Regions from separate parts of the Pseudoalteromonas sp. P1-30 genome, predicted to be linked through region 2. Evidence: predicted binding sites of a transcription regulator. Region 2 holds the regulator's gene; each other region holds the start of a gene.

Region 1 (8,053 bases), on a different contig from region 2:
CTTAGCGGTAAGAAAAGTGGTGGAGGGAGCTGGATTCGAACCAGCGAAGGCTGAGCCGTCAGATTTACAGTCTGATCCCTTTGGCCGCTCGGGAACCCCTCCAATGCAACGGCGCTGATAATAGCAAACTGCGTATTTAAGTAAAGAAAAAAGCTAAAGAAATTTGAAATAAAGCCGATAAATATCTATCAGTTATCATAATCGGCTAAAGACTATGCAAATCGATGATTTGTTAATCACAGAGAGTCAACTAAAGACCAGGCTAAATAAAAGTGTGCATGAAAATCGCAGAGACGAATTCTCACTTTTATTAGCGATGCTATCGCACGATGCGCTGGATTTTAGTCAATTTCACTTGCCAAAAAGTGAAACGCATAGTGCTTATGTAGACGAAGAAGAGTTAAGGGAGCGCTTTGGTGCTGGACCAAAGCAATTATTAGCTCCCGAAAAATTTGATATGACCATAGGGCAAGAGCACGCGTCGGTGATTGTTCAACAAGGCGAGCAAGCAGGCATGAAAGCAATAAAATTAAGCCACTGCTTAAACCCTGAGCCACTAGCGATTAGAGATGACAAGTTACATATTCCTTTAACAGTAATCGATAATTGTGAACTATCAGTACGCAGGCGCTTAAATGACACGCACACCGCGCTTGCAAGTCCACAAATGGACGCCGCGGCATTTTATGACGATTTAACTAATGAGGCTATACATAAGCCACTGCTTGTTGCTAACGCATAAAAATAATTTAACACTTGTGCGTTTTAAAAGCCTAAAACACCTTATATTTAATAATCGGTTATGCAATAAAATAGAACAATTCTTTTTTTGTTTAAAAAAAGCATCCACAAATTAAATGCAATTGCTATAATGGCTGCAAATGGTATGACTTGAGTGCCATTATCATTAAATCAAGGTAATTAGGAACGTAATGAAGAAAACATTCACGCTAAATCATGAGAAAATCAAATACCCTCGTATGGTTGATGCTGCAAAGCATGAAGTGAAAAAATATTTGAAAAGAGAGCGCAATAAAACGCTACCTGTTGAAGCTGATTACTGGGCGTTTGACTGTAAGTTTGGCACAAGTGCCGATGATGCCGAAGTTGTTCACGTAGCTGAAATTAACAACAAGATCAGCGAAATCGAAAAGCAGGCGCTTACTTCATTCTATGTTGAGATTTTAGCTAGACCTGCGCAGCGTGAATCGTTCGATCTAGATGATGATGAATAACCAATAGCATATTGTAGAAAATGGACCTAGATGGTCCATTTTTTGTTTATGGCAGTTATTAACATGTTTAGTGGTATAGAGTAGCGCTTAAATAAAAAGCTATTGTTATGCTAAGTGTTTAGCTTATTTTATACACTGTGACACTTTTTATATTTTTTACCGCTTGCACATGGGCAGGGGTCGTTTCTGGCAACTTTTATATCGGCGACCGGATTAATAATACCCTCTAAATAACGCCATTCACCGTCCTCTTTTATAAAGTCTGATTTCTCATCCAACTCACAATATAAGTTTTGGTAAAAATAATACGCGTTAAAAGCAACATAACCTCGCTCATCACTTTGCTGCGTATCGCGCACAACTAATTTTACAAAGCGGCAGCTATTAGCAAAGTCAGCAATTTCATTTACTGGGTTTTGTGCTTGTTTTTCTTTGGCGTAAGTTTTAAATACATAAGATGCATTTTTTAATGCATAAGCACTAAAGCGCGAACGCATTAGTTGCTCAGGTGTTGCTGGGGTTTTTATATCAAGATGATAAGGCTGGCAACAGTCGCCATAATTAAGCTGACTGTTGCATAAGCAAGCGCTAGTACTGGTTACACTCATAAAATACTAATTAACATAAATTAAAAATGTATTTTACCAAGCTTATTGAGTAAGTGATATTGCTGTAGTGCTGGTTTTTTTAGTAAAGCAAAATAGCTTAGCGCTTCTTTTGTCTAAATTAAGCGATAAATTAACAAGCTGCTGTTCACTTACTATATCGGTCCACGTAATAATGGCTGCAAAGTTACCATTATGAAGTGCTGAATTTAGCACATACTCTAAATTTACTAAATGCTTTTGTCTTATTACAAGCAGTTTGCTGGTATCTATAGAGCAGCTATCTAACAAGGCTTTACTAGGTACATGGTCGGGCGCAATCAGTAAGGTCCACGCGTTAGAGCTATTGTATTGGTGCAACACTTTTAGCATCTCAAACGTAGCAGAAATTTCATCTTCTACTTTTATTAAGTTTACCGACTCACTTTCATCATGTTGTTGGTAGCTTTTAACGGTTCTTACGGTAATTGGCTGTAGCATAGGTCTCACTCACTGGGTTTATATACAGTACATGTATACAGTAGTTTATACAGTTGTTGTGTGCAAGCGTTTTTTGTTATTTTTTATACAGTTAATGGTTTTAAAAAATAAATAATAAAAATAACACTTTAAAAACAGTGTGTTATAATTTAAGTCGTGTAAGTGAAAGCTGAGGGTGTTTGCAGTACTGTATAAAGTGTAGCAGCGTTATACAGTACTTAAGGGATGGCTATACAGTTATTTTAGTGTGTTTTACAGTGCTTAGCTGTTAGCTATACAGTAGTTAGTCATTTTTTGGGATTAAGTGGGCAAACTGAATTTGGTGGATTTGCTCATACAAACTGGCTGCATAGCACTGAGCGTCTTTAAGACGTTTGGTGTCGATATATTTTCTTAAATCATTTAAAGCAGCGGTTGCCGGTTCATAGCCTTGGCTGCTGGCTAAACTCAGCCATGCTGCTGCGTGAAATACGCTTTTTGGTACGCCTTGGCCTTTGACAAAAAATAACCCTAAATAAAACTGGGCGCGATGATTTCCGGCCATTGCGGCAAGGCGCATCCACTTAGCTGCCAACGGTGCCTGGTTATGCTTTAAATAATACAGTGCTTTGTTAAGTGTTGTTTGCTCACTTACATCACTCTTGTTTTCAGCGCTGTGGTTTGTAGGCTGTGTTACAAAATCTAAAATATTGTTTAATTGCTGCTCTAAGTCTTGTCCGCTAGGCTGAGTCTTATTCATATATTTTCTTTTTTATAGTTTCTACGTCAACAGTTTAGTATATCGCAAGGTAAAATGTCCTGTTTATACTTAATTTTATGGTAAAATCACGTCACTTTTTACTATCACAAGTCTATTATGCTCGAAGCTCTATTTAAACTCCGCGAAAATAACTCCAATGTGCGACGCGAAAGCATTGCTGGAATCACTACTTTCATTACTATGGTTTACATTGTATTTGTAAACCCTGCAATGCTTGCGGAAGCAGGCATGGATCAAGGTGCTGCATTTGTTGCTACCTGTATTGCGGCTGCTATTGGCTGTTTTATTATGGGATTGTGGGCTAATTACCCTTTAGCACTTGCGCCGGGCATGGGTTTAAACGCATTTTTTACTTACGGTGTTGTACTGGGCATGGGTTATAGCTGGCAAGCTGCATTAGGTGCGGTATTTATGTCTGGTTGTATATTTTTAATATTAAGTTTGTTTAAGGTCAGAGAGTGGATAATTAATGCTATTCCTTTGGTTTTAAAGCAGGCTATTGCCACTGGTATTGGTGCGTTTTTAGCGTTAATTGCGCTTAAAAATGCAGGCATTATTGTTTCAAGCCCAGCTACATTAGTACAGCTTGGCGATATTACTTCGGCAGGTCCTTTATTAGCTATTTTAAGCTTTTTTGTCATTGCTGCTTTGCTTTATCGTGATATAAAAAGCGGCGTACTTATTAGCATTTTGCTAGTAACGGGCATTGCGTTAAGCCTCGACTTAGTTGAGTACCACGGCGTAATGTCAATGCCACCGTCTATTTTACCTACCTTCATGCAACTTGATTTTGCAGCGGCCTTTGAGCTTTCTATGCTGAGTGTAATTTTTGCGTTTTTGTTTGTTGATTTATTTGATACATCAGGCACGTTAGTTGCGGTAACTCAAAAAGCAGGCTTAACCGATGAAAAAGGCAATATGCCACGTTTAGGGCGTGCTTTAAGTGCCGATAGTACAGCTACTATTGCGGGGGCAATGTTAGGTACTTCTACCACTACTTCTTATATTGAGTCTGTGGCCGGTGTATCGGTTGGTGGGCGTACTGGCTTAACAGCTGTTGTTGTGGGTATATGCTTTTTACTAATGATGTTTTTTGCGCCGCTTGCGCAAATGGTGCCGGCTTATGCAACAGCGGGTGCTATTTTATACGTTGCGGTATTAATGCTGCAAAACCTTAAGTTTGTAAACTGGGATGACATGAGCGATGCAATTCCGGTAAGTGTAGTACTACTTATGACGCCGCTTACATTCTCTATTGCGCATGGTATTGCTCTTGGTTTTATATCGTATACTGCGGTTAAAGTACTGTGTGGTAAACGCGATCAGGTTAGTATTAGCGTGTGGATTTTAACAGCGTTATTTATTATCAAGTTTGCATTTTTATCATAATAGCTAATACCCATTCTTTTAGCTAAGAGGCTTAGTTTGAGGGTGGGTAAACATTTATTATTTAGTGGCTATCGCTCATTGCCACTGCATTGTTATACCTTGCGTATCTATGTTGTGGTAAATGAGCGTTTATAACGTAGTTAGCGCTAGGTAGTGCCTCAAAATACGTTAGTATTTACCCATTGGTAAAAACAGCTTAACAGATACAAAAAAGCCCATACATTATGTATGGGCTTTCTTTTGGGTATTTAAAATTACCATTTCTTTTTAGGTGCAAATAATACGTCTAAGTCATCTTGCTCTGCTTCTGCTTTTTTCTTCAAGGCAGTGGCGTTTGATGCTTTTAGTTCTGTGCTTATTTCTTCTAAATAGGCTTCAACTTCTTGGCGTTTTGCGTTTACGTATTCATCAGAATAGGTAACGGCACTAAGTGTTGCATAGGCTTTTTCAAAATATTGCCTAGCAGAGCCCACCATGCTCGCTGAGCGAGCAGATAAACCGCGTTTAATCTGGCTTTCTATGTTAATTCTGAGTTGTAACTTTTCAAGGCGCTTATCTTCTGCTGCAAATATTTGGCTATCTACACGGCCTTTACTGTGCTCAGAGCGCATAATAACTCTAAGCTTTTTTATGCCCTGAATTAACGAGACTAACTGCTTATCGTTACTTGGTAACGATAAATTGTCGCTGCTATTACCTTGAACTGCTCCACTTAGCTTTTCTTTAGCTTCGTTCATTCTGCTTTTTAATGCTTTAGAATTAGGTGAATGGTTCACCATAGCGTTTAGTGCTTCGTAACATCTACGTTGTAAAACGCGTATAATGTTTTCAGAAAGCGGTATATTAGCGCTATTTATAAGTGCTTCTTCGGTTTCTTCAATTATCGCTTTTTGTTTTGTTAATTCTTTGCGACGTTCAATTTCTTGCTTTTCTTTGTGCTGCTGTACAGCGCTTACCCACAGTGCAATCACTATCAGTGCCACTATAAGCACAATTATAATCGAAACGATCATGGCTTAATTCTCGGATTCATAATCTATTTTTTTATATTACATCAAATATATGCTTTGAGGGTAGCTTTGCGCTGATTAACTTAAAAATATGTTAAAAATTAGATATAAGAATAATGTATTATAAGTTGAACCTGAATAAACATCGCTATCTGCAGCGGGTTTATTATGCTAGCCTTAATGCTTAAATAATGAAAATATACGTGCTTACTTTGCCAAGTTTTAACTAATTTAAACTTGGTTTTGCTTAGTATTACCATCATATAAGCTTAATAATAACGTTAAAAACTGCAACCATGAAATTACAACAACTTAGATACATCGTAGAAGTTCAAAACCATAAGCTAAACGTATCAGCAACTGCTGAGAGTTTATTTACCTCACAGCCTGGTATATCTAAACAAGTGCGCATGCTTGAAGATGAGCTAGGTGTACAAATTTTTGGCCGCAGTGGTAAGCATTTAACGCATGTTACAGGTGCCGGCGAAGAAATAATTAACATTTCTCGCGAAATTTTATCTAAAGTCGAAGGTATAAAAGCGGTTGCTAATGAGCACACGCTGCCTGATCAGGGTAAACTAAATATAGCCACCACACATACGCAAGCTCGTTATGCTTTGCCAAGTGTTATTCAGGGCTTTATGAAAAAATACCCAGCAGTTTCGCTGCATATGCATCAAGGTACACCACAACAGATTTCTGATGCGGCAGCGCGCGGTGACGCAGACTTTGCCATTGCAACTGAAGCACTTCATTTATACTCAGATTTAGTTATGCTGCCTTGCTATCATTGGAACCGCAGCATTGTGGTGGCAAAAGATCACCCTCTAGCACAAAAGGCCGACAATTTAACCGTTGCTGATATAGCGCAGTATCCGCTTATTACGTATGTATTTGGGTTTACTGGGCGCTCTGAGCTTGATAAAGCATTTAACGCGCACGGCCTTGAGCCGCACATTGTGTTTACTGCAACCGATGCCGATGTAATTAAAACTTATGTAAGGTTAGGGCTAGGTGTAGGTGTAGTCGCTTCAATGGCCGTTGATCAATTAAGTGACACAGATTTAGTGTGTATTGATGCCAGCCATTTATTTGAAGCTAGCACAACTAAAATTGGCTTTAGAAAGGGCAGTTTTTTACGTACTTATATGTATGACTTTATTGAGCGTTTTGCCCCGCATTTAACTAAAGAGCGAGTAGAGCGAGCAAGCTTATTACGTAATCAAGAAGATGTTGATGCGTTATTTTCCGACATAGAACTGCCAGTAAAATAGTAAGACTTTAAGTATACAAATACTAAAAAACCGCGTATTGCTAAAATACGCGGTTTTTTGTTTTTATACGCTTAACATTCAATAATGTTTACCGCTAATCCACCGCGTGCGGTTTCTTTATATTTGGTTTTCATGTCGTTACCGGTATCGAGCATGGTTTTAATCACTTTATCAAGCGACACCTTTTGCTCGCCACTGCCACGTATTGCTAGGCGAGAGGCATTAATTGCTTTAATGGCACCCATGGCATTGCGCTCAATACACGGTACTTGTACCAATCCGCCTACAGGGTCGCAGGTTAAGCCTAAATTATGTTCCATGCCTATTTCGGCGGCGTTTTCAACATGTACTACATTACCACCAACAATTTCGGTGAGTGCGCCGGCAGCCATTGAACAGGCAACACCTACTTCACCTTGACAGCCTACTTCTGCGCCCGAAATAGAGGCATTTTTTTTGTATAAAATACCAATCGCCGCTGCGGTTAATAAATAGCGTGTGGCTATGTCGCGGTCCACTTCTTTAATAAATGTGTGGTAGTACATTAAAACGGCCGGCAATATACCCGCAGCACCATTTGTTGGCGCCGTGACTACGCGCCCACCCGCGGCATTTTCTTCATTTACAGCTAAGGCAAATAAATCCACCCAATCCATTGCTCTGAGTGGGTCATTACTCACTTCTACATTTAGCTTTAAATACAAACTAGGTGCACGGCGTTTAACTTTTAAACCACCAGGTAAAATTCCCTCGGTGCGCATGCCACGTTCAATACAGGCTTTCATTACTTGCCAAATATTAAACAGCTCGTCTTTAATATCGTCTTCTTTGCGCAGCGTTTTTTCGTTATGCATCATTAAAGTAGATACACTAAAGCCGGATTCTTTACACAGCTCTAGTAAATCTTTTGCACTTTCGAACGGGTAAGGAGCCGGGTTTTGCTCGCGTATATCAAGGGCTGCTTGTTTTTCGTTTTCAAATTCTTCATCGGTAACAATAAAGCCGCCGCCAATAGAGTAGTACACTTTGCTATATACTTTTTCGCCATTATTTGAGGCAATAATTTCCATGGCATTAGAGTGCTTAGGTAACGTTTTACGGCGATGAAAAACAATAGCCCCTTGCTTAGGAAAGTTCGCTTTATGGGTTTGGTTGAGGTATATCACTTGCTCTTTTTCAATGGTGGCAAGGATATCGTCAACTAAATCGGCATCTATTGTTTCTGGGTCGTAGCCGGCAAGCCCTAATATAACGGCTTTACCAGAACCATGGCCTACGCCGGTTTGACCCAGTGAGCCAT
Region 2 (8,053 bases):
TTCAGCGCCATTGTTACTGCGCACAACGATGGTGTGCGAGTCGCCATTAGTGGGGCTAAATAATCCTTCGTTTAAGGTATCTACGCCTGCTTGTGTGCTGGTATTAATGCTTACGCCATCAACTTCAAGTACGGTATCGCCACGTTGAAAACCAATTTGGCTTGCTGGTGAGTCGTCTTCTAGGTAGGCAACACGTAAAATTCTATCAGCTGGGTCGCCAATAAATGCCCAATTTATACCATAGCCTGAGGTTACACCTGATTGCGCTTCTTGAAAGTAGTCCTCAGAAGGCTCTGAAAAATGAAAATTATCTTTTTTAGCACCAGAGTCGGTTAGTTCTTCGGTTTTTAGTTGGGCAAAATAATCGGCCACTGTAGCAAAGTTTTCAGGGTCGTTATCGGCTATTTCATCATACCAAAGGTAGGTTTCGTCGCTCCACGAGCGAAGCCAAAGCTTTTCGTAAAGGGCCGAACCGGCTTGGTCAGGGTAGGGCTCATTATTATTAAACGGATCGTTACCTGTGCGTGGGTTTTCGCAAAAGTTTTTTAACTCCTCCGATGGCTCAAATACACCTGCCGTCCATGTCGGGGCTGTGTTTGCAGGAGGTGTGACGACTGGGTCGGGCGTTTCATTCATGCTGCTACCACCGCCACAGCCCACAAGCGTTAGGCTTGAAAGTGCAGCAATAATAGCGAGTGTTGCTTTATTATTTTTAAACATACAAAACTACTTTTTGTAAATAAGTTGTTTAAAATACTACAACACCCGCTCATTTATTCAACGTATTAGGCCCTAAATTATGTAAATGAGTGTATACACTTAGGTGTGCTACAGCTTACTTGCGCTGTTTTTATCTGCAAATGCTTGTTTTTGCCAGGCATCAAATAGTTTTTGTTGTTTAGCTGATATTTTTAAGCCGTATGTTTTTTGCATATAGGCGTAGGTGTCGGCAATGCGCTTACGGGCATAAAAAGGAGGCTCTACAACGCGTTGTTTAAAATTAACCTTTACTTGGCAGCGGCCATATTGGGTAGCGTTTTCGCTAAGCATACCAAAGCGATAGTTAGAGCGATCTGCGTTAATTTCGCCAATTGCGGGGGCTAAATTGTTTATATCGGCTTCCATTTTTCTAAATTTAGCACTGACCTTGCGACAGTTTTTACGACCACCGTTTTGCCAGCATTGTAGCTGGTGACCAAATTCCCACGCCGGCACTATATGCTCCCACTCTATACGCAGTGCACGTACATTAACCTTGCCAGAGGAAGTTAACGTATTACGTGGAATATAACCACAGTTGCTAGGGTCGGGGATTAGCTTTTTACCTTGTTTTTTAATGTCGCAGCCGCAGTAAAGGCTTTTGGCGTTTTCGGGTAGGGTTTTAATTAAGTGCCTTTTAGCCGTTGAAAAACGGGTAAATTCTTCACTCGATGCAGAAAAACAAATACAACAAGCCACAAAGGCCAAAATAAATTTAAGCATATCCATCACATACGTGAACTACAGGAGGCGCTAGTCTAAAGTTTTGCTGCTAAAAGATAAAGCCTGAACAAATTTTAATCCGCAATGCTTAGTACACTCTATACTGATATAAAAAATAGCGAGGAGATGACTATGCTAGGTGCTTTTTCAATAAGTTTAACAGTTAAAGATATTAGAGCCTCAAAAGCGTTTTACGAAAAGTTGGGCTTTAGCGAGTTTGCAGGTGAGATAGAGCAAAACTGGCTAGTGATGAAAAACGGTGAGCATTTAATTGGCTTGTTCTCGGGTATGTTTGATAAAAACATGCTGACCTTCAATCCTGGCTGGGATCAAAACGCACAAACCGTTACAGAGTTTAAGGATGTTGATGCGCTTAGCGAATATTTTCAAAACGCTCATATCCAGGTTGAACCTGTGGGTGATAAAAGTTTTATTATTACCGACCCAGACGGCAACCCTATTTTGATTGACCAACACGTGTAAGTTTTTTTAGCCTAACGTTTTGTATTAATAAAATAATACCGCATAAACAAAATAGTACGCTGGTGGCTGCAAAACTGATGAGAAGCGGGTTGTTAAAATCTTCACGCTCGTCGTAATCCATTATGTGTAGCATCCAAAAAAAGTCGAATATGCGCCATAATGTGCTGCGAACGGTGATAACTTTGCCGTTAATTGCGTTTAAATACAGCGTAGTATTAAAGGTGTCGTTAAATTGTACTTGCCACACATTTTTTTTGTATCCCACCTCTCGAGTGCCTTGTTTTAAAAGTGTAGTGCTAATTGGCTTAGCGTCGATGAGTAAATGCGCTTGTGCATTAGCGGTAATTTGTATTTTGGTGGGTGGCTGAAAAGGGCGCCCCGTTAAACCATTAAAGCTTTGCTGCTCGTCAGTATTAATAACAGTAATAAGCGGGGTCGTTAAAAAGTGCTCAAACACTATTTGCGTGGGGTTAGGTACTTGGGCAGTAATATTATCGAGTGATGTGGGGTAATCTGCTTGAGTAAATGGGTTTGTAAGTATGCGCTTAGCAAGGTGCTTACCGTGTACGTATTCAAGTGGTATCGCGCTCATTACTAAGCCGCCTAAAAGCCAAGCTAAAATTTGTAAGGCAAGTAAATAGCCTAGCCACTTATGTAGTTTTCGAGCGCGCTTAAATAGTTGTTTTTTCATTTTGTGCTTCTTATTATTTTTAGCGTTAGTGTATTACAGCAGCCCATGCTTTTACTGCGGCATTTTGTCGCAGTTATTCATAAGCTTACTCTAACTTTATAAAAATAATAAAAAGGAGCGGTAAAAAATCAGTGAGGCTGTGTTTAATGCTCACGTAAGGCATTTATTAGCCCTTGTTTGCTCATTTTTGAGCGGCCGCTAATGCCGAGCTCTTTAGCTTTATTGTACAGCTGCTTTTTAGTGCGTAGCTCATACTTTGAGGCTTTGCCGCCTTTGACAGCAGTTTTATGAGTATTGCTATTAGCAATGCGCGCGGCTTTTTTTTGCTCATGCCTTCATCTCGAAGCGCATCGTACTGATCGTCATTTTTAATTTGCGGGCCATGACCTACCATAATTGTCCTCCTGAAGCGTTTAATTACACAGTGTGTGTGTATAACTTTCATACATAAACGGTAAAATTAAGCGTAACTAGCCTAACCCGTTTTATAAGGCAAATTAGGTGCCAATGGCGTTTAAACAGGTATTTTCTATGAATAAAGCCATGTTTAGCGCTTAGTTGATTTGGTATAAAAGTAAAACTGCGTTAAAGTTTGCGATGAAACTATAAGAGGGTAAAAAGCAGACAATGTCGGAAATTCAATTTTTAAATGTAGATCTAGAGCTTGAGTCTAAACAAGATATTAGCGCCCTGGTGGCAGACTTAAAGAAAAACGCGATGGTTTTGCATTATGACAAAGACGAATATCGTCAATTGGCGCGTATTGAAGCCTCAGGTGATATAACCACGCCAGACAAAGCAATCAACCACTTATGTGAATTAATAGAGTCGTGTTCACGTAATGCGCTTAAGCAGTGGCTAAGCTGTTCGCGCAGAACGTTTGATATAGGCTTTGAGTCGGGCACGTCACCTAAGTGTTTTAACCAAGCTCTACATGCAGATACACTACTACGTATATCTGCAATTGGCGCTGGTATGGAAATAACGATTTACCCTATCGAAAAGTAGCCATAGTTAATTATTTGCGCTCGACAACCGCTGCGGTCATTTTTGATACGCAGCAAAGCTCGCCGCGGCTATTGGTTATTTTTATTTCCCATACAGAACTGCGCTTACCAATATGAAATGCACGAGTAACGGCGGTTAAAGTGCCATTTCGAGAGGCCTTTAAGTGGCTGGCGCTAATTTCCTGTCCAACACAATAAAATTTTGTAAAGTCCACTACAAAGTTAGCGGCGTAGCTTGCTACGGTTTCGGCAAGTACCACATTTGCGCCACCATGTACCATACCAATAGGATTATGATGCTCAGGAATAGCAGGCATGGTAGCCACTAGGTAATCATCTCCTATTTCGGTTATTTCTATGCCCATAGTTTTCATTAGCGTGCCTTGGCCGTTTATTCCCTCATCTAACTGTTTGCAAAGCTCTAATGTAATGGGTTGATGCCAAATACTCATAATTACTCCTTTATATTGAAAGCAAATTTATAGCATTTTAAATACTGAACGTCTGTAATTACCTAAAATTTATCCAGGTGCGGTGTATTTAGCTATTTTAAAGCACAATTTAAATTTGCGATTTTTATTTAACTGTATATACTCACAGTTAAATGTACTGTATGGAAAACCAGTTGTATGCGACCATTAACTAAACGCCAAGCTCAAATACTCGAACTAATAAAAGTTTTTATTAAAGACACTGGTATGCCTCCTACACGTGCCGAAATTGCGCAAACACTCGGTTTTAAAAGTGCCAATGCCGCAGAAGAGCACTTAAAAGCGCTTGCCAAAAAAGGTGTTATTAAAATGAAACCAGGCGCAAGCCGTGGTATTCAATTGGTTGAAGAAGAAGAGCCAGAGCAACTAGGGCTACCATTAATTGGTAGAGTTGCAGCGGGTTCGCCTATTTTGGCGCAAGAACATGTTGAGAGTCACTGTAAAATAGACCCACTTATGTTTAAACCAGCCGCCGACTTTTTACTGCGTGTTAACGGCATGAGTATGAAAGATATAGGTATTATGGATGGTGACTTACTTGCCGTACACCGTACTCAAACTGCAGAAAACGGCCAAGTTGTGGTTGCACGAGTAGATGAAGACGTAACCGTAAAACGCCTAGAAAAAGCAGGCCGAAAAGTATTATTACACGCTGAAAACGAAGAGTTTACGCCTATAGAGGTAGACCTTGAAAACGAATCTTTTAATATTGAAGGGTTAGCCGTTGGCGTAATAAGAAATGCCGACTGGATGTAATTTTTAACTATTTTTAAGTAATATCTATAAATGCGCACTTTTTAGTGTGCATTTTTGTTTTAGAAACAAACCTTCCACCATCTCAAAGCGCCCTAAAATTATTTAGGCTGTAAACTTTTTTTCACTCATACTTTTATCTTCCTAGGCGTGTTACATCCCTTAATTTTGCTCGTGTCTTGGCTGTTAAATAACAATTTAATACGCCGTCATTTAGTCAATCTTAAAATATCACTTGATTGTTTTTTATACTAAAACTTGCTTGTTGTACGTTTTTTAGCTAATCATTAATGTGCTGGACTAACAATAACTCACAGCTTTTTAGTTATGAGAACACACAATATACACAAACCTTTTGTTGTCCTAGCGATACCAATTAAAAATAAGATTGGTTAAAAAATAAAAATAACGAATTGGCGTTTAAGCCGTATGCCTCTTCGCTTTGCATTCGCAATAGCATCAAAGGAGCCGTCACATGGGTAAACTGACCTCTACCTTGTGGCTTGTGTTGATTATGTTCCCGCAGCAAGTGCTGGCTAATAGCCAATACAATATGCGCAAGGGCGTAACCGATATAAGTAATAATGTATATCAGCTACACATGACCATATTTTTAATATGTTGTGTGATTGGGGTGATAGTGTTCGCAATAATGTTTTGGGCACTGATTCATCACCGTAAATCTAAAGGGGCAGTTCCTGCCCAATTTCATGAAAGTACCAAAGTAGAAATTCTTTGGACTGCCATTCCGTTTGTTATTTTAATTGCCATGGCAATCCCTGCCACTAAAACCCTCATTGCGATGGAAGATGCCAGTAAGGCCGACTTAACCATTAAAATTACAGGGTCACAGTGGAAATGGCATTATGAATATATGGGAGAAGACGTAGAGTTTTACTCTATTTTATCTACCCCTCAAGACGAAATAGCCAACCTTGCTAATAAAAACCCTAATTACTTACTTGAGGTTGATAAACCTTTAGTACTGCCAATTAATCAAAAGGTGCGTTTTTTAATGACCTCTGATGATGTTATTCACTCTTGGTGGGTACCCGATTTTGCCGTTAAAAAAGATGCCAATCCGGGGTTTATCAACGAAACGTGGACCAACATTAACGAAGAAGGTATTTACCGAGGACAGTGTGCAGAGCTGTGCGGTAAAGATCATGGTTTTATGCCCGTGGTGGTTGAAGCTAAATCGCAAGAGGACTTTAACGCATGGCTTGCAGATGCTAAGCAAGCTAAGCAAAAAGCTGCACTTGCTGATGCCGCATTGCTTGAGACAACAATTCCTAAAGAAGAGCTAATGACACTAGGTGAGCAAGTGTATATGGCAAGTTGCGCTGCGTGTCATCAACCTACTGGTATGGGGTTACCGGGAGTATTTCCTGCGCTAAAAGGCAGCCCCATTGTTTTGGGTGATATAAAAGATCACATTGATGTAGTGATTCATGGCCGCCCAGGAACTGCAATGCAGGCATTTGCAAAGCAGCTCTCAATTAAACAACTTGCAGCGGTAATTACCTATAAACGTAATGCGTGGGGTAATGAAACGGGTGATGTCATCCAACCTAGTGAAATTCAGGCAGCACTTGATGCGGAGGCGAACTAATGAGTAGCATAGTAGAACAACCTAACGCCAATGACGCTCACCACGGCCATCACCCAGCCAAAGGTTTTAAACGTTGGTTATACACAACAAACCATAAAGATATTGGCAGCATGTACTTAATTTTTTCGCTGACTATGTTTTTAATTGGCGGTGCAATGGCCATGGTTATTCGGGCTGAGTTATTTCAGCCAGGATTACAATTGGTAGACCCACACTTTTTTAACCAAATGACCACAGTACACGGTTTAATTATGGTGTTTGGTGCTGTAATGCCAGCCTTTACGGGACTTGCTAACTGGATGGTACCGCTTATGATTGGCGCGCCAGATATGGCACTGCCCAGAATGAACAACTGGAGCTTTTGGATTTTACCCTTCGCTTTTTTAATTTTATTGGCCTCGTTATTAATGCCTGGAGGCGGCCCCGCATTTGGCTGGACGTTCTATGCGCCGCTTTCAACAACGTACAGTAACGACAACACCGCAATGTTTGTGTTTGCAGTGCACATTATGGGGATTAGCTCAATTATGGGCGCAATAAACGTTATTGTGACCATTGTTAATTTACGTGCCCCAGGCATGACATGGATGAAGCTACCATTATTCGTTTGGACATGGCTAATAACCGCATTTTTATTAATTGCTGTTATGCCCGTACTGGCCGGAGCGGTCACTATGGTGCTCACCGATAAATACTTTGGAACCAGCTTTTTTGATGCGGCAGGTGGCGGCGATCCGGTGATGTTTCAGCACATATTTTGGTTTTTTGGCCATCCCGAAGTGTACATCATGATTTTACCCGCCTTTGGTATTATTTCGACCATAGTGCCTACATTCTCACGTAAAAAACTATTTGGTTATGCCTCAATGGTTTACGCAACCTCCTCTATTGCATTACTGAGCTTTATAGTGTGGGCGCATCATATGTTTACGACCGGTATGCCCGTTGCTGGCGAGCTATTTTTTATGTACGCGACCATGCTGATATCGGTGCCTACAGGGGTAAAAGTATTTAACTGGGTAGCCACTATGTGGCGAGGGTCAATAAGTTTTGAAGTGCCCATGCTATTTAGTATTGCCTTTATTGTGCTGTTTACCTTAGGGGGCTTTTCGGGGCTGATGTTGGCTATAACCCCTGCTGATTTTCAGTATCACGATACTTACTTTGTGGTGGCGCACTTTCATTACGTGTTAGTTACGGGGGCAATATTTTCGATTATGGCGGGGGCTTATTATTGGCTGCCTAAGTGGACGGGCAATATGTACAACATTGCCTTGGCTAAGTGGCATTTTTGGTTATCGCTGGTAAGCGTAAATGTATTGTTTTTCCCTATGCATTTTGTAGGGCTGGCAGGCATGCCGCGCCGTATTCCCGATTACGCCCTGCAATTTGCTGATTTTAACGCAATCATAAGCATAGGTGGGTTTGCCTTTGGTTTATCGCAGTTACTCTTTGTGGCTGTGGTAATTAAATGTGCCCGAGGGGGCGATAAAGTCCCTGCAAAAGTATGGGATGGTGCTGAAGGTTTAGAGTG
Region 3 (8,053 bases), on a different contig from region 2:
TTATTACCGCATTAATACCCAGCCGTATGGTTGCGCATTAAGTAATTTGTCACTGAATGTAGAGCGCTTTTAACCTTAAGCGCTAGTACTAAATATACTTACTAACCCGATACAAAGGTTTATGTTTATTTTAATGGGCTTTAAAATAGCGCCCAAGAAATTTATACCTATTCACTTAATTTAGTGGTTACGTTTTGCGAATAGGCATTAACCAAGCAGATTTACAGAGAGCAGTTTATGAATAACGAGCACGACATAATCGACAACCTAGCAGAGCTAGAGAACTTTTTAGTTATGGTAGAAAACGGCGGCTTAGGCTTAAAAGGTGTATCGGGTGTAGGTATGGCTACAAGCAATAAAGACGGCAGCCATTTTGTTGCAGTATTTGACGACAAACAACAGTTATTACTGGCGCGTGGCATAACAGCCGAGGTATTTGAAAACGGTAAAGACATGGTGCGTAACGGCGTAGGGCGTACACACTAATAAAAACTAAAAAGCGCCGTATGGCGCTTTTAACTGCTTAAAACTAACTCTAAAATATTTAAAGCCTGTCGACTTGTTTTGAACTAATACTGGTCACAATATTATTTTCAAAACGGATCAATACAATGTACATCCCACCAATCGAGCCTTTTAGTTTATAAGTAAACTCTTCTGTTTTAACTAATTTGTCGCCATTACCAATATCAACAGCTTCATTAAGCACATCTTTATAAAGTGGTGCGCCCACTACAGCTACAATGTCAGATTTAGTTTTACCCACACTTAATAGATTTCCGTTTTTAAGTCGAAAACTACCTTGGGCAAACGCAAAGCTTGAAATAAAAAGAGATAAAAGCAGAGGAAACACAATACGTTTTTTCATAAGTCATCCTTAAACACACAGTATTTAATGCTAGGTATACAAGGTAATACAGAAAAATGACAGTGAAAAAGAAATAAAGAGGAGGTTAAATGGTCGGTATGGCAGGATTTGAACCTGCGACCCCTGACACCCCATGACAGTGCGCTACCAAGCTGCGCTACATACCGACGTTGTTTGCAATAGTACGTATATTTTATTAAAAATCAATAAGTGATTGTTTGTTTGCGTGTTTATTGTGCAAATGAGCTAAAAAACTTTAAGCTAAGGGCGTATCGCCCTTAGCGAGCATCCGGCGCCAGCGCATGTTAAGCCACCAAAGAACAACACGCCCTAATCTTTATTTAGCCATTGGTTGATCGAGTCATACATTTCATCGCGTATCAGCGGTTGTGCTTCTTTATTTGGATGTAATTGATCTCTTTGCATTAAGTTTGGCTTATCTGCCACATTAAGCATAAAAAAGTTAAGTAAATGAGCATTTGTTTTTTCACTTACTTGTGTAAAACTGTCAGTGAACATTTTACTGTAACGCGGCCCGTAATTAGGGGGAATATAAATTTCCATTAACGCGACCATGGCATTTTCAGCTTGGCTTTTTTCGATTAAATCCGTTAAGTTGGCCTGCATTTTTGTTACCGGAAAACCACGTAAACCATCATTAGCACCAAGCTCAATAAGTACATGGCTTGGTTGGTATTGCGCTAGTAAGGCATCTAGCCTGCGTAAAGCTCCACCGGTAGTTTCGCCACTAATACTGGCATTAATTAGCTCTATATTACGCTGCTCTGCATCGTATTTATCTTGTAACAATTTAACCCAGCCTTGCTCTTGTTTAAGCCCATAGGCTGCACTTAAACTGTCTCCAAGTATTAAAATCGTGTTGTCGGCCGCCGCACTAAGTGGTTTGATAACTAAAAATAAAACGAATACAAAACGTAGGATTGAATGAGTCATATGTCAGCGCTTTCTCAATTAAATATTATTCAAGTAAATGGTTTGTCTAAAGTAGTTTCTACCTTCGAAGGTGAGTTGCCCATCCTCAGCGACATCAGCTTTAATGTCAAGCATGGCGAGTCAGTTGCTATTGTTGGCACCTCTGGCTCAGGAAAATCCACGTTATTAAGTTTATTAGCGGGGCTAGATACCGCCAGCAGTGGTGAAATTACCCTTGATGGCGAGCCGCTACATAAATTAGATGAAGAGCAACGCGCGGCATTGCGTGCTGAAAAAGTAGGTTTTGTATTTCAATCTTTTATGTTGGTACAAAGCTTAACCGCACTTGAAAACGTGATGTTGCCGGCAGAGCTCGCTGGCGAAAGCGATGCCAAAGAGCAAGCTCTAGCCCTATTAGAAAAAGTGGGGCTGAGCCATCGTATTGACCATTACCCATCGCAACTTTCTGGTGGTGAGCAGCAACGTGTAGCCATTGCCCGCGCTTTTATTGGCACACCTAAAATTTTATTTGCCGATGAGCCCTCTGCAAATTTAGACAGTAAAAACGGCAAAATGGTGGAGTCACTATTATTTGATTTAAACCAGCAGCACGGCACAACGCTAATTTTAGTAACTCACGATGAAGCACTCGCGCAAAAGTGCCAGCATATTGTACAAATTGAAGCGGGCTGCTTAGTTAAAAACTCAAAAGAGGACGTAGCGAATGTGGGCTAAGTTAGCACTTAAATTATTTGCGCGTGAATTTCGCCGCGGCGAACTAACGGTAATTAGTGCCGCCATTGCGCTGGCGGTATTAACGGTGCTCACACTGTCTATGGTCACTGAGCGAATAGCACAAAGCATAGCGCAAAAAAGTAGCGCGTTTATCGCCGCAGATAGAGTACTGGCAAGCGCCCATGAGCTAGACACGGCGTTTATTAGCAAAGCCAAACAAGAAAACTTACAAACTGCGCAAATGATCTACTTTGATACCATGTTATTTGCCAACGACGAGATGCAATTTACCTCGGTAAAAGCGGCGTCTAACGAATACCCGTTAAAAGGCGAGTTAAAAGTAAAATCATCATTGCTTGGTGAAACACAAGTAGCGCAGGGCGGCCCAAAGCCTGGCAATGTGTGGCTAAGTGAATCGGTTTTTTACAGCTTAAATATTGATATTGGCAGCCAAGTAGAGCTAGGCGCAGCAGTATTTAATGTAGAAAAAGTGGTGGTTGAAGAGCCAGATGCGCCGTTTAATGTATTTTCGAGCAGCCGCAGAGTGCTTATAAATATTGCCGATGTAGCAAAAACTGAGGTTATTCAACCTGGCAGCCGAGTAAATTATCGCCAGCTTTATGCAGGCGATGAATCAGATATAACCCGGTTTTATGAATGGTTAAAGCCGCAAATGGCTGAAAACCAACGTTGGTATGGCGTAAAAGATAGGCAGTCGCCCATATCAAATAGCTTAAACCGTGCCGAAAGCTTTTTATTACTGGCAGGTTTGCTGGGCATTATTTTGGCTACGGTTGCTATTGCTGTGTCGGCAAAGCGTTATTGTGAGCGCCAATACGACCCCGTAGCAATGATGAAAACACTTGGCGGAAGCCGTGCATTAATTCGTAAAATATATTTTATGCACTTACTCATGGTGTGTGCTTTAGCGGTTATTGTGGGATTAGCCATAGGCTACGGTTTGCAAGAAATAGCCACTGGTTATTTAGCAAAAAGTATGGATATGAGCTTACCTGCCGCCGGGTTTAAACCTTGGCTGGTGGCCATTAGCACAGGCGTTATATGTGCGGTTATGTTCTCTATTAAGCCACTGCTTGATTTATTTGATATTCCACCGCTTAGAGTATTACGCCGTAATTTAGGGGACAGACTAGCGGTAAGCCGTGTGCACTTAGGTTTAAGTGCGCTTACGGTGTTTTTATTAATGTGGTTATTTAGTAATAACATTAAAATAACGCTTATTTTATTTGTCTCTACGCTTGCTTTGATTGCGGTTTTGTTTGTTATTTCAAAACTAATATTTGGCGGAGGTCGTAAATTAGGCTTAAAACCAGGCAACAGTTGGTCGTTAGCTATTGCTTCTATACAAAAGCGTGCCAACGTAAATGCGGTGCAGCTTATTAGCTTTTCGTTGGCGATAAAATTGCTATTGTTTTTGATTGTGCTTAAAAACGACATGATCTCAGATTGGCAGTCTCAATTACCCGCCGATGCGCCTAATGCATTTTTAGTTAATATTACGCAAAACGAACTTGAGCCTGTAAATAATTACCTAGCAGAGAACGATATTTTAGTTTCGGATTTTTATCCAACCATTCGTGGGCGTGTAAATGCGGTAAATGGAGAGCTTGTTGCGCGTAAAGTGTCGTTGCAAGATAACGAGAAAAAAGATGAAGAAGCGCGTTCAGGCATTGGCCGTGAGCTTAATCTAACCTGGCTTGATAATGTACCAGCCCAAAACGAAATTGTGCAAGGGCAGTGGTTTGGCGAAGGCGCAGTGGGCGAGGCATCGGTTGAGGAGTCTATGTTGGAGCGCCTAGACGTAGAAATAGGCGACACCTTAACATTTTTAATTGGTGCGCAATCATTTGACGCTAAAATTACCAGTGTGCGTAAAGTAAATTGGGCGACGCTAAAACCTAACTTTTTTATTATTTTAAGCCCCGATGTGCTAAAAGATTTTCCGGCAACGTATATTTCATCTGTGCGAATAGAGCCAGATCAAAAGAAAGCGTTTAGCCAGTTACTGCGCACTTATCCAACCATTACCGCCATCGATGTAGATAACTTTGTTAAGCAAATACAGTCAACCATTGAGCAGGTGTCGTTAGCTATTGGCTTTGTGCTTGCTATTGTGGTTTTGTGTGGCGCATTAGTGCTTATATCTCAGGTGCAAGCGAGCCTTGGCGAGCGAATGCAAGAAATAGTAATACTGCGAACGTTAGGCGCCAAAGGGCGGCTAATAAAAAATGCGACGCTTTATGAGTTTTTGCTATTAGGTGGCTTAGCCGGGTTTGTAGCTGCATTATTTAGTGATGTAGCCTTGCTGATTGTTCAGCAGCAAATGTTTGACTTAGCCGGTAAGTTGCACCCAACAATTTGGCTAATAGGGCCAGTGTCGGGCGGGGTGTTTGTAGCCGCGCTTGGCTACTTTATGATTGCCCGTAAACTTAAACAAAATACCCAAGGCTTAGTACGTGCTTTAGCCTAAGCTATACTTTTAACGCTAAACGCCCGCACTAAGTTGCGGGCGTTTTTGTTTTTACTCGCCACTGGTAATTTATACAGTGCTCTGGCATTATTACCGTTATTGAAAAATAACAATAATGAGTGTGCTGTTTGGCCATTATTTTAGGGATAGACCCAGGTTCGCGTTTAACCGGTTATGGTGTGGTTGCGCATCAAGGCGCTAAATTTACCTATTTAGGAAGCGGGTGCATTAAATTAGCCGAGCATGAGTTCCCCATACGATTAAAAATGATCTACCAAGGGATCACGCAAATAATAGAGCAGTTCTCCCCCGAAACCTTTGCCATAGAAAAAGTATTTATGGCGCATAACCCGGATGCCGCGCTAAAACTTGGCCAAGCCCGAGGAGCCGCCATAGTGGGAGCCTCTATGGCCGACTTACCCGTATTTGAATACTCAGCACGGCAAATTAAACAAGCCGTGGTAGGTAATGGCGGTGCCGATAAGTCGCAAGTGCAACACATGGTAAAAAATATTTTAAAATTACCTGGCACACCGCAAGCCGATGCGGCCGATGCGCTTGCCATTGCAATTTGCCATGCGCACTCAGAACAAAATTTAATAAAACTAGCGGGTAGCGCAAGCAAAACCGTTAGAGGACGTTTAAGGAAATAAATATGATTGGCCGTTTAAATGGCACTTTAGTTGAAAAGCAGCCGCCCGAAATTTTATTAGAAGTAAGCGGCGTAGGCTACGAAGTACAAATGCCCATGACCTGTTTTTACGACTTACCCAATATTGGCGAAAACGCCATAGTGTACACGCACTTTGTAGTACGCGAAGACGCACAACTATTATTTGGCTTTAATAATAAAACCGAGCGCGCGCTTTTTAGAGAACTATTAAAAGCAAATGGTGTGGGCCCTAAACTAGGCTTAGCTATTTTGTCGGGCATGTCGGCGCAGCAATTTGTTAGTTGCGTAAACAACGAAGATGCCACAACATTGGTTAAATTACCGGGTGTGGGTAAAAAAACCGCTGAGCGTTTAGTGCTAGAAATGAAAGACCGCTTAAAAGATTGGGGTAACGATTTATTTACGCCATTTAGCGATAATGCCGTTATAGAGCCTCCTAGCGATGCAACAATTGCCAATAATGCTGCAGACGATGCCGTATCGGCACTTGTTGCGCTTGGTTATAAATTGCCACAGGCGCAAAAAGCAGTAAAATCGGTAAGTAAACCCGATATGTCTACTGAGGTTCTTATTAAAGAATCTTTAAAATCAATGTTGTGAGTAAACCATGATTGAAGCTGATCGTTTAATTGACGCGAGCAAAAAAACCAACGAAGACACCATAGACCGCGCAATAAGGCCCAAGCTTTTAGCCGACTACAAAGGTCAGCCGCATGTTAAGCAGCAAATGGAAATATTTATAGAGGCAGCGCGCAGCCGCGGTGAAGCGCTCGATCATCTATTAATATTTGGCCCGCCGGGCTTAGGTAAAACCACGCTTGCTAATATTGTTGCCAATGAGCTTAATGTAAGTATTAAAACCACTTCAGGCCCAGTACTTGAAAAAGCCGGCGATCTTGCTGCATTGCTTACCAACCTTGAAGAAGGCGACGTGCTGTTTATTGATGAAATACACAGACTCAGCCCACAAGTTGAAGAAATACTTTACCCCGCAATGGAAGATTACCAACTCGATATTATGATTGGTGAAGGCCCCGCTGCACGCTCTATTAAATTAGACTTACCGCCGTTTACGCTTATTGGCGCGACAACACGCGCAGGCTCACTTACCTCACCACTAAGAGACCGTTTTGGCATAGTGCAGCGCTTAGAGTTTTACTCGGTAGCTGACCTATCGCATATAGTGGGGCGCTCTGCACATTACCTAGATTTACAAATGTGCGACGATGGCGCTACCGAAATTGCAAAACGCTCACGAGGCACACCGCGTATAGCTAACCGCTTATTGCGCCGTGTGCGCGATTACACGCAAGTAAAATCAGATGGTACAGTAAATGCCTCCGTTGCCGAGCTGGCCCTTGATATGATTGACGTAGATAAAAGCGGGTTTGATTACATGGACCGTAAATACTTACTTGCCATTATCGAAAAATTTATGGGTGGGCCTGTAGGGCTAGATAATTTAGCCGCCGCCATAGGCGAAGAAAAAGAAACCATTGAAGATGTAATAGAGCCGTTTTTAATTCAGCAAGGTTTTATACAGCGCACACCGCGCGGGCGAATTGTATCTGACAATGCGTATCATCACTTTGGTTTACTCCCAAAACAAGATTAACCCCTCTTTAGCCTGTTACAGTAAATGTAGCGGGCTACTTCCTCTGTTAAATGTAATACCAATTTGCAATAACACTTAATCATTTTGCGAGGCGAACGTGTCGCTACATGCGTTTAATAACTCTCATTTACGACTGCATGCAGAATGTATAGCAGTGCAGGAGCAATTGCCAAGAACAACGAAATAGCGAATTTTTTGCCTAGCTATCAACACGTTTTTCCAGCCTCAACATAGCTCACTTAATTAAGAAAATTAGTATAGTTTTTTAAAACTTACTCAGCTTTCATCCACTTTGTTGCAAATGTAACCAATAAATTAAAATCGTTTTGTAATTCACTTAACGTTAAGACTGGCGTGGCTATGCTGCGTACCATTAAAACCAGTTAGCTTTAAAACAGTAGCAACATAAGAGACTAGATGCGGCGCTAATTGTGTTAATAAGTTTTACCTTGTAATAAACATGCTTTTTACTGAAAGTAGATAATTCAAAGATACGAGCGGGTAAAAAAAGATAGTAAATACACCGTTGGCAATTAAACAGATTGTGTAATTTATACTTATTGTATGCCAAGTTGGTGGTAAAATTTAGGCAAAAAAAAGCCCGCATATAATGCGGGCAAACAACAAGTTGAAGGAAGTAATCCAGGGAACTACGTTTTACTTAATCAGGTTTTATCCAAAAAGAGTAAAACAATGTAATACGATTAAAAATCCTATTACTAAGAACTTGGCTTAATG

Evidence for each region. Region 2 encodes LexA, which represses DNA repair genes until DNA is damaged. Its sites were predicted from a motif close to TACTGTATNNNNATACAGTA; they were not measured.
Region 1: a site for LexA is predicted at 2,344-2,363, ahead of AN395_RS11515 (SulA-like leucine-rich domain-containing protein). Genes of this name have one in related genera too.
Region 3: a site for LexA is predicted at 5,087-5,106, ahead of ruvC (crossover junction endodeoxyribonuclease RuvC). Genes of this name have one in related genera too.

What each region holds. Positions count from the first base shown of each region.
Region 1 covers NZ_LKBC01000006.1:34,266-42,318, forward strand. Annotated here, with positions in the region: tRNA gene AN395_RS11495 (tRNA-Tyr) at 18-102, opposite strand; gene AN395_RS11500 (VC2046/SO_2500 family protein) at 215-742, shown strand; gene AN395_RS11505 (DUF6172 family protein) at 933-1,235, shown strand; gene AN395_RS11510 (YchJ family protein) at 1,364-1,843, opposite strand; gene AN395_RS11515 (SulA-like leucine-rich domain-containing protein) at 1,886-2,320, opposite strand; gene AN395_RS11520 (tetratricopeptide repeat protein) at 2,604-3,059, opposite strand; gene AN395_RS11525 (NCS2 family permease) at 3,177-4,469, shown strand; gene AN395_RS11530 (hypothetical protein) at 4,724-5,482, opposite strand; gene cysB (HTH-type transcriptional regulator CysB) at 5,776-6,753, shown strand; gene AN395_RS11540 (L-serine ammonia-lyase) at 6,825-8,053, opposite strand, start outside.
Region 2 covers NZ_LKBC01000009.1:30,550-38,602, forward strand. Annotated here, with positions in the region: gene AN395_RS13600 (S41 family peptidase) at 1-720, opposite strand, end outside; gene AN395_RS13605 (endonuclease) at 829-1,488, opposite strand; gene AN395_RS13610 (VOC family protein) at 1,615-1,965, shown strand; gene AN395_RS13615 (hypothetical protein) at 1,940-2,656, opposite strand; gene AN395_RS19795 (hypothetical protein) at 2,800-2,859, opposite strand; gene AN395_RS13620 (Rho termination factor) at 2,838-3,050, opposite strand; gene AN395_RS13625 (hypothetical protein) at 3,284-3,664, shown strand; gene AN395_RS13630 (PaaI family thioesterase) at 3,675-4,115, opposite strand; gene lexA (transcriptional repressor LexA) at 4,293-4,910, shown strand; gene coxB (cytochrome c oxidase subunit II) at 5,383-6,519, shown strand; gene ctaD (cytochrome c oxidase subunit I) at 6,519-8,053, shown strand, end outside.
Region 3 covers NZ_LKBC01000014.1:26,782-34,834, forward strand. Annotated here, with positions in the region: gene AN395_RS16465 (hypothetical protein) at 1-73, shown strand, start outside; gene AN395_RS16470 (hypothetical protein) at 238-486, shown strand; gene AN395_RS16475 (DUF2845 domain-containing protein) at 545-868, opposite strand; tRNA gene AN395_RS16480 (tRNA-Pro) at 959-1,035, opposite strand; gene AN395_RS16485 (arylesterase) at 1,199-1,822, opposite strand; gene AN395_RS16490 (ABC transporter ATP-binding protein) at 1,823-2,536, shown strand; gene AN395_RS16495 (ABC transporter permease) at 2,526-5,027, shown strand; gene ruvC (crossover junction endodeoxyribonuclease RuvC) at 5,156-5,680, shown strand; gene ruvA (Holliday junction branch migration protein RuvA) at 5,683-6,300, shown strand; gene ruvB (Holliday junction branch migration DNA helicase RuvB) at 6,308-7,315, shown strand.